DNA from 4 places in the Streptomyces sp. NPDC006140 genome. Region 3 is predicted to be linked to each of the others. Evidence: riboswitches for the same ligand, from Rfam matches in the RefSeq annotation. Region 3 holds a riboswitch; each other region holds the start of a gene.

Region 1 (3,540 bases), on a different contig from region 3:
CGGGCCTGCTGACGCTGGGCACGGGGGAGTCGTACACGACCCCCGTCTTCGCCGGGCTCTGGACCGACGGCGGCTTCGGCGGGGCGAGCCGGGCCTGGCACGCCTATCAGCGGGCCCATGTGATCCCGGACGCCGACCGGGACCGGCCGGTGCTGTTCAACTCCTGGGAGGCCACCGAGTTCGACATCTCCGAGGAGCAGCAGCGGGCGCTCGCCGAGCGGGCCGCCGCCATGGGTGTCGAGCTGTTCGTGGTCGACGACGGCTGGTTCGGGGCGCGCACCAGCGACCGGGCCGGGCTCGGCGACTGGACGCCCAACCCCGACCGCTTCCCCGGCGGGCTGAAGCCGCTCGCCGACCAGGTGCACGGGCTCGGCATGCAGTTCGGCATCTGGGTCGAGCCCGAGATGGTCAACCCGGACAGCGAGCTGTACCGGGCCCACCCCGACTGGGTGCAGTACCAACCGGGACGAAAGCGGACGGAGTTCCGCAATCAGCTCGTACTGAACCTGGCCCGGGAGGACGTCCAGCAGTACCTGTGGGAGCAGCTCGACGGGCTCCTCTCCAGCGCCCCGATCGACTACGTCAAGTGGGACTTCAACCGCTGCTTCACCGACGCCGGCTGGCCGGACGACCCCTACCCGCAGCGGCTCTGGGTCGACCACGTGCACGCCCTGTACGCCCTGCTGGACCGGCTGCGGGCCGCCCACCCGGGCGTCGCCTTCGAGTCCTGCTCGGGCGGCGGCGGCCGGATCGACCTCGGGGTGCTGAGTCGCACGGACCAGGTGTGGACCTCCGACAACACCGACCCGCTCGACCGGCTCGCCATCCAGCACGGCTTCAGCCAGCTCCACCCCGCGCGCGTGATGGCCGCCTGGGTCACCGACAGCCCGAACGCCATGCTCAACCACCGTGCCAGCTCCCTGCGGTTCCGGTTCGTCAGCGCCATGGCCGGGGTGCTCGGGGTCGGTGGGGACCTCACGAAGTGGACGCCGGAGGAGCTCGCCGAGGCGAGGGAATGGGTGGAGCTCTACAAGGAGATCCGGCCCGTGGTGCAACGCGGCGACCTCTACCGGCTGCGGCTCCCGGAGGGCGGCCTGAGCGCGGTGCAGTACGTCCTCGGCGACGAGACCGTGGTCCTGGCCTGGCTCCAGGCGCAGCGGTACGGCGAGCCCGTGCCGGCGCTGCGGCTGCGGGGCCTCGATCCGGCAGCGGTGTACGAATGCCTCGAAACGGGCGAAGTTCACCGTGGTGCCGTACTGCTGCACCACGGGCTGCGGGTCGCTCTGCGCGGGGACCTGGACGCCACTGTCGTCCGGCTTAAGTGCAAGTAGCCGTTCTTGTCCGAATAGGTCGGTTCGGTCGTTTGGATATAACGTGCCCCGATCGTAAAGGAGATGTGGTCGGGGTGCGTGACCATCGTCATATTCGTGACGATGTGTTGTCGCCATGTTCACGTAATTCCGGCGCTATTCAGGGCCATTGCGGAAAGCGGGAGATCGGTAATCCACGCTCGGTGACGGGAAATGTGGCGACGCGTCAAGAAAAACGCCGTCACAGGCAACCACAAGCTTGTCCCGTTGCGTCTTGGTCGCTTACGTTCCACACCAATCCGGACGGACGCCTAATCCTGCCGCCGCCCGGAGCCCGCACACACTGACCCGTGTACGGCAGGAGCGGGGGACCCACAGGTACGACGCCTGTTCCGGTTCCCGGAACGGCTTGGGGTTAAGCCGCGCCTCGGCGCGGCCGGGCATCTCCAGCCCGCACCCGACAGCTCACCTCGTAGGCGCCGGAGAGGAATTCGCCATGCCCGCGAAGGGTAAGCACCGCCGCCCGAAGACCCAGCGTTTCACCCGCTCCATCGCCGTCGCCGGAACCGGCGGGGCCGCTCTCGCCCTTCCGTTCATGGGGGCCGCCGGCGCCCACGCCGCCACCCCGCAGTCGGCCCCGGAAAAGGCCGTCCAGTCCGCTCCGGCCGCCGAGAAGAAGTCCCCCGAAAAGGCCACGGGCGCGCACACGTACACCGTGAAGGCCGGTGACTACCTCGCGAAGATCGCCGACGAGCAGCACGTCAGCGGCGGCTGGAAGAAGCTCTACGCGGACAACCGCGACGCCGTCGGCGACGACCCGTCGCTGATCCACCCCGGCCTGAAGCTCTCGATCGGCAAGAAGGCGGCGACGAGCGCGCCCAAGGCGTCCGCGCCGAAGGCCTCGGCCGGGAAGCCCGCGAAGAAGTCCTCCGCGCCCAAGCCGGCCGCGAAGGCGGAGACCGCCGCGAAGCCCGCCGCCGCCAAGCCGGCCGCCGAGAGCAACGCCAGTGGCTACACCGCCCCGGTGGACGGTGCCACCGTCGGCACCCCGTACCGCATGTCCGGCAGCATGTGGTCCAGCGGCTACCACACCGGTGTCGACTTCGTCGTCCCGACCGGCACCTCCCTCAAGGCCGTCGGCGCGGGCACGGTCGTCTCCGCCGGCTGGGGCGGCGCGTACGGCAACCAGGTCGTCATCAAGCTGAACGACGGCTACTACGCCCAGTACGCCCACCTGTCCCAGCTCTCCGTCTCGGCCGGCCAGACCGTGACCGCCGGGCAGCAGGTCGGCCTGTCCGGCGCCACCGGCAACGTCACCGGACCGCACCTGCACTTCGAGATCCGCACCACGCCGGACTACGGCTCGGACGTGGACCCGGTCGCCTTCCTGCGCTCCCACGGCGTCTCCGTCGGCTGACCGACGCACGACCACCTGCCTGACACGCCACCGAAGGCCGGACCTCGATCCCCGGGTCCGGCCTTCGGTGTGCGCGCGTTCCGTCGACCGGTTCAAGGGATCGACAGGAAACGGCAGTTGGGACACAGTGATCCCGTTGTGAGTGCAAGCGCTTTCTGAAGGAGCTGTGTCCCATGCCGACCACCCGCAGAGCGTTCGGAACCCTGGCCGCCGGAGCCGCCCTGGCGGTCCTCGCCCCGACGACGGCCGCACACGCCGTGCCCGGTCATCGTCGGCTCATCGCCCACGACGACTTCCGCCGCGGCCTCGGCCAGTGGGCGACCGAACTGCAGGGCGGCGGCAGCGTCACCGCCTCGCGCGGCGTCCTGGAGATCGACGTGCCGAGCGGGGCGACGGTCTGGTTCAGGCGGCGGCTCGAGGGCCCGTACGTCCTCGCCTACACCGCCACCCCCGTCTCCGCGGGCGGGGTCAACGACCGGGTCTCGGACCTCAACAACTTCTGGAACGCCACCGACGTCCGCTCCCCGGACGACCTCTTCGCGACGCCGCGCGGCGGGGCGCTGGAGGAGTACGACCACCTCACGACGTACTACGCCGGCTACGGCGCCAACTACAACACCACGACCCGGCTGCGCCGTTACGTCGGCGAGCCCGGCGTCCGCCCCCTGATCTACGACTACACCGAGCCGCTGCTGGTCCCGAATGAGCCGAACCGGGTCCGGATCGTCTCCGACGGCTCCACGGTCAGGTGGTGGAACAACGGGCGGCTCGTCTTCGACTACACCGACCCGCAGCCCTACACCGGCGGGCACT
Region 2 (3,540 bases), on a different contig from region 3:
TCCTTGCGCTCGTAGAAGCGGACGCCGCCGACGACCTTGTAGGGCAGGCCGACGCGGATGAAGACCTCTTCGAAGACACGGGACTGGGCGTTGGTGCGGTAAAAGACGGCGACGTCGCCGGCCTTGGCCTCGCCCGCGTCCGTGAGGCGGTCTATCTCGTCGGCGACGAACTGCGCCTCGTCGTGCTCGGTGTCGGCGACGTAGCCGGTGATCCGCGCGCCGGTGCCCGCGTTGGTCCACAGGTTCTTGGGGCGGCGGGACTCGTTGCGCTCGATGACCGCGTTGGCCGCGCTGAGGATCGTCTGCGTGGAGCGGTAGTTCTGCTCCAGCAGGATCGTCGTCGCGTCCGGGTAGTCCTCCTCGAACTGGAGGATGTTGCGGATCGTCGCGCCGCGGAAGGCGTAGATCGACTGGTCGGCGTCGCCCACCACGCACAGCTCGGCGGGCGGGATCTCGGCCTCGGGCGGCACGTCGACGGGGTGCTCGGTGGTGCCGACCAGCTCGCGGACCAGGGCGTACTGGGCGTGGTTGGTGTCCTGGTACTCGTCGACCAGCACGTGCCGGAAGCGGCGGCGGTAGTGCTCGGCGACGTCCGGGAAGGCGCGGAGCAGGTTGACCGTCGTCATGATCAGGTCGTCGAAGTCGAGGGCGTTCGCCTCGCGCAGCCGCGACTGGTACATCGCGTAGGCCTGGGCGAGGGTCTTCTCGAAGCCGTCGGAGGCCTGGGCGGCGAAGTCCTCCTCGTCGATCAGCTCGTTCTTCAGGTTGCTGATCTTGGCGCTGAAGGACTTGGGCGGGAAACGCTTGGGGTCGAGGTCCAGGTCGCGGCAGACCAGGGCCATCAGACGCTTGGAGTCGGCGGCGTCGTAGATCGAGAACGAGGACGTGAAGCCGAGCTTCTTGCTCTCCCGGCGCAGGATGCGCACGCACGCGCTGTGGAAGGTCATCACCCACATGGCGTTGGCGCGCGGACCGACGAGCTGCTCGACGCGCTCCTTCATCTCCCCGGCGGCCTTGTTGGTGAAGGTGATCGCGAGGATCTGGCCCGGGTGCACGCCGCGCTCGGCGAGCAGGTGGGCGATGCGGTGCGTGAGCACACGGGTCTTGCCGGAGCCGGCGCCGGCCACGATGAGCAGCGGGGAGCCGGAGTGGACGACGGCGGCGCGCTGGTTGTCGTTCAGCCCCTCCAGGAGGGCGGCCGTGTCCACGACCGGGCGTGGGGCGCCGTCGCGGTAGTAGGCGTCCCGGTCCGGCGGCACGTCGAACTTCCCGCCGAACAGATCGTCCGGAATCGACTCCGGAGCGTGATCGTCCTCGGGCGGCGGCGGGGGCTCGTCCGCGGGGCCCCGCTGGGCCTGGAGGTCCGCCAGGAAGCTGTCGTCAAAGAGGCTGCTCATCGCTCTCCGAGTCTAGGGCGCCCCACTGACAGCCCGCCGCCGCCCTGAGAACATCGCCCCGACCCGGGCCCCCGCCGACCACCCGGGGGCGCGTTGTCACCCTCCAGCGTGGCGTGATCACACCCCGCGACGGCATCACAATCGCGGATAACCCGTGACCAATCCCCCTTGATCGCCCACTCTCGGCGACGCCCATGAATAAGGTCACGAAAATGTATCGGGCATATCACCCATCAACCTTCACAGGAGCCACACGAGTTGGCTACGGTGCGAACGGGCCGCATGACCCCCACCGGCGAACGTCGCCGGGCCGCGCGGCCTCCGCCGAGTCCGGCGCGCCGCCGAGCAGCCGGAGCCGGGGACCCACCGAGACCTTGGGGTGAATCGGCCCGACTCCCCTAGCGGAGCAGGCCGTAGGGCAACCCTTCCGAGATACCCGCCCGAACCCGACAGCTAACCCGGTAGGCGGAGCATGGAAGGAGTCGCCTCCCTTGGCGTCGCACCGCAAGTCGCGTCCTACGGGTACGCGCGTGGCAGGCATACGGACCCCCGCCCTCGCAACGGCGGCCCTCACCTCCGTGGCCCTGCTGTCCCAGTCGGCCAACGCAGCCCCCGAGGCCGACGAGAAGCCCAGCCTGGAGGAAGTCGAGAAGAAGGTCGGCGACCTGTACCGCCAGGCCGAGTCGGCGACCGACAAGTACAACGCGGCCAAGGAGAAGACCGCGAAGCAGCGCAAGCGCGTCGACACCCTCCTCGACGACGTCGCCCAGCGCACCCAGAAGCTCAACGAGGCGCGGGAGGAGCTGGGTTCCTTCGCCGCCGCCCAGTACCGCACCGGCGCCTCCGCCCCGGACACGGCGACGTTCCTGCTCGCGGACACCCCGCAGGACTACTTCGACCAGACGCAGCTGATGGACCGGATGACCGGCCGTCAGAAGGTCGCGGTCGACGACTACGTCACCCAGCAGTCCGAGACGATGAAGAAGCGCCAGGAGGCCACGGAGAGCCTCACGACGCTCACCGAGTCCCAGGGCGACCTGAAGACCGCCAAGGCCACCGTCCAGCGGAAGCTCGCCGACGCACGCCAGCTGCTGTCGCAGCTGACCGCCGAGGAGAAGGCGCGACTGGCGGCGATCGAGAAGCAGAAGCAGCAGGAGGCCGCCCGCAAGGCCGCCGAGCTGGCCCGGAAGCAGGCCGCCCAGCAGCAGGCCCAGGACCAGGCTCCCCAGCAGCAGGAGAGCGGCTCCCCGGCGCCGGGCTCCGGCACCTCCTCGACCGCCCCGGCCGACTCCTCGTACGCCACCAAGGCCGAGAAGGCCCTCGCCTTCGCCCGCGCCCAGATCGGCAAGCCGTACGTGTGGGGCGCCGTCGGTCCCGGCTCCTACGACTGCTCCGGCCTCACCCAGGCCGCGTGGAAGGCCGCCGGGGTGACCCTGCCGCGCACGACCTACGACCAGGTGACCGCCGGCACCACGGTCCCCCTCTCCCAGGCCCAGCCCGGTGACCTGGTCTTCTTCTACGACGACGTCACCCATGTGGGCATGTACATCGGCAACGGCATGATGATCCACGCCCCGAAGCCCGGCACCTACGTGCGCGAGGAGTCGATCTACTACGACGGCGAGTCGGCGATCCACAGCGTGGTGCGGCCCGCCTGAGAAGTCCTGGACGTTTTTGAGGGGCACGCGCGCGTGCCCCTCTCGTCCTGTGCGCGGCGCTCTCTAGCATCGGGGCCATGTCCGACCCCTCCCCGTATGTCACCTTGTGGGCGACCTACGCCCTGACGACCGGCACCTTGTCGGTCGGTCTCGACTCGGCGGGGTACGAGGTTCTGTCCCGGATCGCCCTCGCCCTGGCCTGCGCGGGCTGGCTGGGGGCGGTCGCGCACGCCCTGCTGCGGCTGCCTCGGCCGGCCTGGCGGAGGGCATCGGCGGCGGCGCTCACCTGGGTGGCCGCGACCGCCGTCACCGGCACCGGCTTCTCCGCGGCCGGCCTGCAGCGCCCGGCCGCGGCGCTGCTGGCGCTCGCCGCGCCGCTCTGGGCCGTGCTGCTCGTCGCGGCGGCCAGGGAGCGGCACGGGACCGTGTTCCTGCGCTGCGTGGCCACCCAGGGCCTCGCCGTGCTCGGTGCCACGCTCGCCGCC
Region 3 (3,540 bases):
GCTGGTGAGCCCCGCCGAGGTGCGCAGCGCACGCAGTTCGGCGCCCAGTTTCCGCCGGCGCACCGCGGGACCGTGCTGCATGGCTCCTCCTTACTCCTTCCGAGCCACCCAAATACGGTCTCGCGTCGCAGAGTTCACCGCTTTGAGCGACAGATATATGCATATCTTGGTGGATCGCCGTCCTTCATGGGTGTTCTGGTGGCAGTCTGGCGACGAAGCACCAGTCCGGGACCGTACTCGAACCTTCCGCTCCGTGTCGGCCTGCGGTCCCGTGGGAAAGGGACGACGTCGCCATGGCAGACCATTTGGAAGCCTCCGTCACTCTGCCGAGCGATCCCGCCTCGGTCTCCGCAGCGCGCGCCTACGTGGTGGGCACGCTGGCGGAGTGGGGCCTGCCGGCGGACACGGAAGTGTCCGACACCATCCGGCTCATCATCTCCGAACTCGCCACCAACGCCGTCCAGCACACCTTCGGACAGTCGCCCACGTTCACGGTGGACGTCGAGCTCGACCGTGACGAGCACCTGCGCGTCGGTGTCACGGACAGCCACCCGCGCTTGCCCAGACGGCTCCCGGCCGCCGTCCAGCAGGACAACGGCCGCGGCCTGGCCATCATCCGCTGGCTGACCGCGGAGTACGGCGGCAGGCTCCGCGTCCGCCCCACCCGTGAGGGCGGCAAGACCATCTCCGTCGAACTCCCCTGGACGGTCCCGGCCCAGCCGGTGACGGCGGCGGGACAGCAGGAGCCGTAACGTCACAGCGGCGCATCCCCGGGCGTCTCGGGCACCGAAGCACCGGCCCGGCCCCCTGCGCGCCGGCCGCCACCGCCCGTGTCACCGGCGTCGCGCCGACGCCTCCCGACGCGGTGCCGTTCCCCGAAGCGGTGCCGTTCCCCGCAGCGCCGACGGCTGCCTGACGGTGTCCCGCAGCTGCGCCGGAACCCTGACGGTTCCCGACCGGGGTGAGGCCGGTTCCTCCGCCGTCCCGGCCGTCTCGTCACGCAGGCCCGCCCGCCGCACCAGCCGGGGGAGCAGCCCCCACAGGCCGACGCAGACCAGGAAGGTCGCCACGCTCGCGGCGATGCCGCCGGCCCGGCCGGTCGTCACATCGACCACCAGCAGCACGGAACCGCTGAACGCGAACACGAGCACGACCAGGCCGGTGGTGGCCAGGCGCGAGGAGACTTGCACGATGCGCGGCTTGGCGCCCTGCTGGAAGAGCGAGCGGTGCAGCGCGGCCGGCGCGGTGAACAGCGCCGCGGCCAGGACCGCCAGCAGCAGCGTGATGACGTAGGTGACGCGCTGGACCGTGTCGAGGTCCTCGAAGCGCGAGGTGAAGGCGAGCGACAGCAGGAAGGCGAAGAGGATCTGTACGCCCGTCTGGGTGACGCGGAGTTCCTGGAGCAGCTCGACGAAGTTGCGGTCGGCGCGCTGCAGCGGCGTCTCGTTGCGTGCGGTGCAGGGACGGTGCTCGGCCATGGGGGGACGGGTAACCACGTGAGCCCGTATCACGCTCCGGCGTGCGGCGGCGCGTCAGGACGCCGCCGCACGCCGGGCGGCTACTTCACGCGCCCGTACCAGACGCTCTTGGTCCAGATCTTCTGCAGCCGCACCACGTCCCCGGTCTTCGGGGCGTGCCAGAGCTTGTTCTTACCCGCGTAGATACCGACGTGGTACACGCTCTTGCCCGAGTGGAAGAACACCAGGTCCCCCGCCTTGCGGTTCTTGGCGGAGATGTGGCGGGTCTTGTTGTACTGCTGGGCGGCCGTGCGGGGCAGTTTCTTGCCGGCCTTCTTGAACGAGTACAGCGTGAGCCCGGAGCAGTCGAACCGGTGCGGCCCGGTGGCGCCGTACTTGTAGGGCGAGCCCTTCTTCGAGGCCGCGATCTGGAGTGCCTTCGTCGCAGGTGTGGCTGCCGCGGCCTCCGAGGAGAAGCCGGGGGCCACGATCGAGCCGCCCACCGCGGCGATGGTGAGGGCCGAGGCCGTTCCGGCCCGGGCCATGAGCGACGGGACACGATTGAGCGCAGTCATGCGCAACCCTTCGTCAGCCGCCTGTGAAGGATGACCTGTCGGATTCGGGCTGGCGAAGTTGCCCGGCCGCTGACGCGGCTTCACCCCAAGGGCTGCTCGGACCCGGTCATGGCGTGACCGTCCCGGCGACCCGTCGTGCTTGGGTCCTCCACTCCTGCCGATCCACTTCTGTCGACCGGTCATCCGGGCGGCGGCAGGACTCGGCGTCCGCCCGGATCGCCCCGCCGCTGTGGCGGGGGCTTGTCGTCAGACAGGGATCTTGACTCATGCTTGACCCGAAATCCCAACGGAACCGGGGATTTGTGTTGTTACTCACCACTCACCCGTTCGGGTGGACACGTCTGTGTTCGAGCCACCGTCTACTGCTCCGCGGACCTTCGGACCAGGCATGGAATGTCCCATTCCGCCCCACGGCTACGCGCGTTGCGCAACTGAGGGGGTCCAGAAAAAGGATCCCTGTCTACTCCGAACAGGGGTACGTCGTTCGGTCCGTTTCGACTCAGGCCCGGGACGCTCCGTCGGCAGAACGGGCGCCCGGGCCGTCGGATCCGCGTCAACGGCCGTCCGAGCCGCGTCAGCTGACGGACTCGGGCGGCAGCGTGAGCCTGGCCGTGCGCCGCTCACCGTCCAGCACGCGCAGGGCCCGGGCCAGCGTGCCGGCGTGCAGTTCCGTCTCGCCCCGCTGGTGCATCAGGGTCAACGCGTCACGCAGCGCGGTCGCCTTGCCGACCAGGGCCTGGGCGGCACGCAGCCCGCGGTAGGTGTCGCCGTGCAGCGCCGGATTGATCCGGCCGAGCAGGTCGACGACGTCGAGGTAACGGTCGATCAACTCCGCCTCGGCGCGCGTCAGCGCGGGCAGCGGCGGCAGTTCGGGCGGCAGCACCGGAGCCTCACCGCCCGGTCGGCGTGGCCAGGATGGCCTCGCGGTTGGGGAGGACCCGGTCCACCAGGCCGTACTCCACCGCCTCCTGGGCGGTGAGGATCTTGTCCCGCTCGATGTCCGCGCCGACCTGCTCCGGGGTGCGGCCCGTGTGCCGCGCGAGCAGCTCCTCCATGCGCGTCCGGATGCGCGTCAACTCGTCGGCCTGGATCGCCAGATCGCTGGCCTGGCCGTGGACCGGTTCGGGCAGCGACGGCTGATGGATCACCAGACGCGCGCCGGGGAGCACGGATCGCTTGCCGGGCGTGCCCGCGGACAGCAGCACCGAGGCGGCCGCGCCGGCCTGGCCGAGGCAGATCGTCTCCACGTCACAGGTGACGTAGCGCATCGTGTCGTAGATGGCCGTCATTGCGTGGAAGGAGCCGCCGGGGGAGTTGATGTAGAGCGCGATGTCGCGGTCCGGGGCCTGGTGTTCGAGGTACATGAACTGGGCCATCACGTCGTTCGCCGAGGTCTCGTCCACCGGTGTCCCGAGGAAGACGATCCGCCCCTCCAGCAGCTTGGAGTACGGATCCATCGTCCGGTGCCCGGACGACGTGCGTTCGGTGAACTCGGGCAGCACGTGACG
Region 4 (3,540 bases), on a different contig from region 3:
CGGCTTCGCCCCCGGCGGTTACGCCGAACTGACCGTCACCGGCGTCGAACGCCTGCACGAGATCCCGGAGAACCTCGACTTCGCCGAGGCCGTCGCCATGATCGGCACGGGCCGTACGACGATGGGGATCCTGCAGTTCGCCGACCTCGGCCCCGACTCGGTCGCGATCGTCCCGGCCGCCGCCGGCGGCATCGGCACCCTCCTCGTGCAGTACGCCAAGAACGCCGGCGCCACCGTCGTCGGTCTCGCGGGCGGGCCGGAGAAGGTCGCCCGCGTCCAGGCCAACGGCGCCGATCTCGCCGTCGACTACACGGACCCCGCCTGGCCCGCGAAGGTCCGCGCCCACCTCGGCGGCCGGACCGCCACCGTCGTCTTCGACGGCGTGGGCGGCGACGCGGCCCGCGAGGCCGTCGCCCTCCTGGGCCCGGGCGGCAGGCACATCGTCTTCGGCTGGTCCGGCGAGGGCCTCCACGACGGCGAGCCCTACCTCGTCGACGGCGTCTCCGAGCAGGTCCTCGGCCCCGTCATGCTCCAGAAGGCCGGCGGCCCCGACCCCGTCCGCATCCTCGAACTGCGCGCCCTCACCGAGGCCGCCGCGGGCCGCCTCACCCCGGCCGTCCACCGCTTCCCCCTCGCCGACGCCGCGGTCGCGCACCGCGCGCTGGAGACCCGGGGGACGACGGGCAAGGTGGTCCTGGAGCCCTGACGCGCAGTCCTCGGGCCCTGACGCGCAGTCCCGGAACCCTGACGCACAGCCCTGGAACCCTGACGCACGCCGCCCGCCCGGCGCCCTCGGCACCCGGCGGGGCGGTCGGGCGACTCCCCCGCCACGCCGCTTCACCGGCCGGGCAAATTCACATGACCCACCCGGCACACCCCCACTACCGTGCCGAAAGTGATCGACATTCCCCGTGAACTGGCGGCATCACAGGAGAAGTTCAACGGCGAGGCCGGCCGCGCCTTCATCGCCGGACTGCCCGACCTGACGGCCGGCTTCCTCGACCGCTGGGAGCTGGCACCCGACGGACCGCCCATGCACGGCGTCTCCGCCCTGGTCCTCCCGGTCGTCCGCCGCGACGGCACCACCGCGGTCCTCAAACTCCAGCTCCTCGACGAGGAGAGCGAAGGCGAACCGGTCGCCCTGCGGGCCTGGGACGGCGACGGAGCCGTCCGCCTCCTCGACCACGACGAGCCCACCGGCACCATGCTGCTGGAGCGTCTCGACGAGACCCGGATGCTGTCCCACGTCCCGGACCCCCACCAGGCCGTCGTCACCATCGCCGAACTCCTCGCCCACCTCACCTCCTTCCCCGCCCCGCCCGGCCTGCGGCGCCTCGGCGACATCGCCCGCGCCATGCTCGACCAGACCCCGTGGGCGCTGCCCCGCATCCCCGACCCCGAGGCCCGCGCCCTGATCGCGGACTGCGCGGCCGCCGTCCGCGAGGTCGTGGACGAACCGGGCGACCGCCTCCTCCACTGGGACCTGCACGACGAGAACGTGCTGTCCTCCGACCGCGCCCCCTGGCTCGCCATCGACCCCAAGCCCCTGGCAGGCGACCCCGGCTTCGAACTCTGGCCGGCCCTCGACAACCGCTACGACCCCGACGACATCCTCTGGCGCTTCGACGCCATGACCGACATCCTCACCCTGGACCGCCCCCGAGCCCGGGCCTGGACCCTCGGCCGCCTCCTCCAGAACGCCCTGTGGGAGATCGAGGACGGCCGCCCCCTGGATGACGACCAGCTGGAAATCGCACGGCGGCTGAGGAAACCCAGGTCGGGAAAGATCTGACCTGGACAACGCAAGGGCCCCCGGGGGGCTCTCACGCCGGAGCACGACTCCTTGGGCGCAAACATGCGCCCGGCGCCGCCTCAGGTCGTCATGAACACCAGCCCGGAGCGGACATCAAGCACGTGTGCGAGTCGTTCATCTGATGTTCCGTCAATCGACAGCAGGCCGATCGACGCCGAGCGGAGCCCTCCAGATGATGTACCGGGCCCTCGTCAAACGGGACTGATCAAGGACTCCAAAAATGCGCCAACTAGCCTCTGAGCAGCGGTGATCCCACTGACGGTCACCCGTATGGAGGGCTGGTGACCAAGCCCACAAATGCCCGTCTGAGTTGGGATATTCGGCGTGGCCTGAGTCACGATCTCTTTGACGACAAGCCCCCGTTACAGACGACGGGGCGGTCCGGGCGTAAGCCGAGTCCTGCCGGCGTCCGGATGTCACAGTTGCATCCATGGAGCGGCAGGAGTGGAGGACCCGAGCAAGACGGGTCGCCGGCCCCGACCACGCCATGGCCGACCGAGCAGCCCTTGGGGTGAAGCCGCATCAGCGGCCGGACAACTTCGCCAGTCCGAATCCGACAGGTCATCCTTCACAGGCGACTGACGAAGGCAGCGAGCCATGACGGCAACGCACGACGGTCCGCAGCTCTCTGGGCCCGGGGACAAGCCCCCGAGGAACAAGCTGCACGACGCCCGGGTCGCAGTCCTCCTTGCGATCATCGGTGGTGGTGCTGCGGGCATCGCCCACAGGGTGATGGAGGAAGCCTCCTACTACGAGGCTATGACCACCGCTGGAGGGGTGACCCTCGGACTTCTCGTCGTGATCTTCGTGGTGATGACCTACATCTGGTCCTGATCACGCACACGGACAGGTCAGGAAACGTCCGAGTCGCCACATCCACTGACGACAAAACCCCAGGTCAGAACACATCTGACCTGGGGTTCCAGCAGAGCCCCCTGTCGGATTCGAACCGACGACCTACGCATTACAAGTGCGTTGCTCTGGCCAGCTGAGCTAAGGAGGCGCGCGTACTACGACGCCGTACGCGAGGCGGCACCACTGTACACAGAGCCCGTTACCCCGAGCCACGAAGTTCCGGTCCGCCCGGTCTCATCCCAGCTCGTACTCGAACCGGTACGCCACCGCCGCCTCCCCCTGCCGCGCGGTGAAGCCGCCCTTCCCCTTCAGCCCGGACAGCTCCCCACTGCCCGAGCCCTCCACCACCTCGAAGGCGCAGTGCACGGTTCCGTCCTCGCCGAACCACCCGCGTTCCTCGACGGCGAAGCTCCCCTCCCGCCCGTCGAGGCGGCCGGTGAGCAGCTCCATGCCGGCGAAGGAGCCGGTCTTGGGGGTGGTGTAGACGATGGTGTACTCGCAGATCGTCCCGGCCGCCTCGATGCCGCCGCTGAACGTGTTGCGGACCGAGGCGTGGGCGAGCCGGGGGTGCGTGTCCTCGCCCGGGCCGAGCGCGCGTTCCTGCCAGTCGGCGAAAGTGAAGTGACCCGTGGTGGCGGTGGTACGGGAGCCGGGCATGGGCGGTCCTCTCGTCAGGGGCCCGGGCGGGCCGTGAAGGCGTCTGGGACCCAGCCTGATCCGCGTACCTGACATCTCCTGTCAGGTACGCCCCCGGACACCGCACAATGGCCCCCATGCGCGCCGACCGGCTCCTCTCCCTGCTCCTGCTGCTCCAGAACCGCGGGCGCATGACCGCGCTCGAGCTGGCCGCCGAGCTGGAGGTGTCGGTGCGG

Evidence for each region. Region 3 has a riboswitch for cyclic di-AMP ahead of ABZ386_RS06015 (C40 family peptidase). Riboswitches for the same ligand answer to the same signal wherever they lie in the genome.
Region 1: linked by a shared signal. The riboswitch ahead of ABZ386_RS11365 (peptidoglycan DD-metalloendopeptidase family protein) and the one ahead of ABZ386_RS06015 (C40 family peptidase) in region 3 are both predicted to bind cyclic di-AMP.
Region 2: linked by a shared signal. The riboswitch ahead of ABZ386_RS27920 (NlpC/P60 family protein) and the one ahead of ABZ386_RS06015 (C40 family peptidase) in region 3 are both predicted to bind cyclic di-AMP.
Region 4: linked by a shared signal. The riboswitch ahead of ABZ386_RS25630 (hypothetical protein) and the one ahead of ABZ386_RS06015 (C40 family peptidase) in region 3 are both predicted to bind cyclic di-AMP.

The regions. Positions count from the first base shown of each region.
Region 1 is NZ_JBEXTS010000003.1:425,740-429,279, forward strand. Features, by position in the region: gene ABZ386_RS11360 (alpha-galactosidase) at 1-1,331, shown strand, start outside; cyclic di-AMP (ydaO/yuaA leader) riboswitch at 1,642-1,802, shown strand; gene ABZ386_RS11365 (peptidoglycan DD-metalloendopeptidase family protein) at 1,807-2,727, shown strand; gene ABZ386_RS11370 (DUF6250 domain-containing protein) at 2,901-3,540, shown strand, end outside.
Region 2 is NZ_JBEXTS010000011.1:328,426-331,965, reverse strand. Features, by position in the region: gene pcrA (DNA helicase PcrA) at 1-1,397, opposite strand, end outside; cyclic di-AMP (ydaO/yuaA leader) riboswitch at 1,710-1,880, shown strand; gene ABZ386_RS27920 (NlpC/P60 family protein) at 1,889-3,055, shown strand; gene ABZ386_RS27915 (hypothetical protein) at 3,133-3,540, shown strand, end outside.
Region 3 is NZ_JBEXTS010000002.1:169,455-172,994, forward strand. Features, by position in the region: gene ABZ386_RS06000 (helix-turn-helix transcriptional regulator) at 1-81, opposite strand, end outside; gene ABZ386_RS06005 (ATP-binding protein) at 294-752, shown strand; gene ABZ386_RS06010 (DUF6328 family protein) at 834-1,478, opposite strand; gene ABZ386_RS06015 (C40 family peptidase) at 1,559-2,032, opposite strand; cyclic di-AMP (ydaO/yuaA leader) riboswitch at 2,036-2,248, opposite strand; gene ABZ386_RS06020 (hypothetical protein) at 2,607-2,915, opposite strand; gene ABZ386_RS06025 (ATP-dependent Clp protease proteolytic subunit) at 2,923-3,540, opposite strand, start outside.
Region 4 is NZ_JBEXTS010000010.1:229,136-232,675, forward strand. Features, by position in the region: gene ABZ386_RS25620 (zinc-binding dehydrogenase) at 1-706, shown strand, start outside; gene ABZ386_RS25625 (aminoglycoside phosphotransferase family protein) at 896-1,792, shown strand; cyclic di-AMP (ydaO/yuaA leader) riboswitch at 2,224-2,405, shown strand; gene ABZ386_RS25630 (hypothetical protein) at 2,411-2,647, shown strand; tRNA gene ABZ386_RS25635 (tRNA-Thr) at 2,743-2,816, opposite strand; gene ABZ386_RS25640 (DUF3224 domain-containing protein) at 2,903-3,325, opposite strand; gene ABZ386_RS25645 (WYL domain-containing protein) at 3,442-3,540, shown strand, end outside.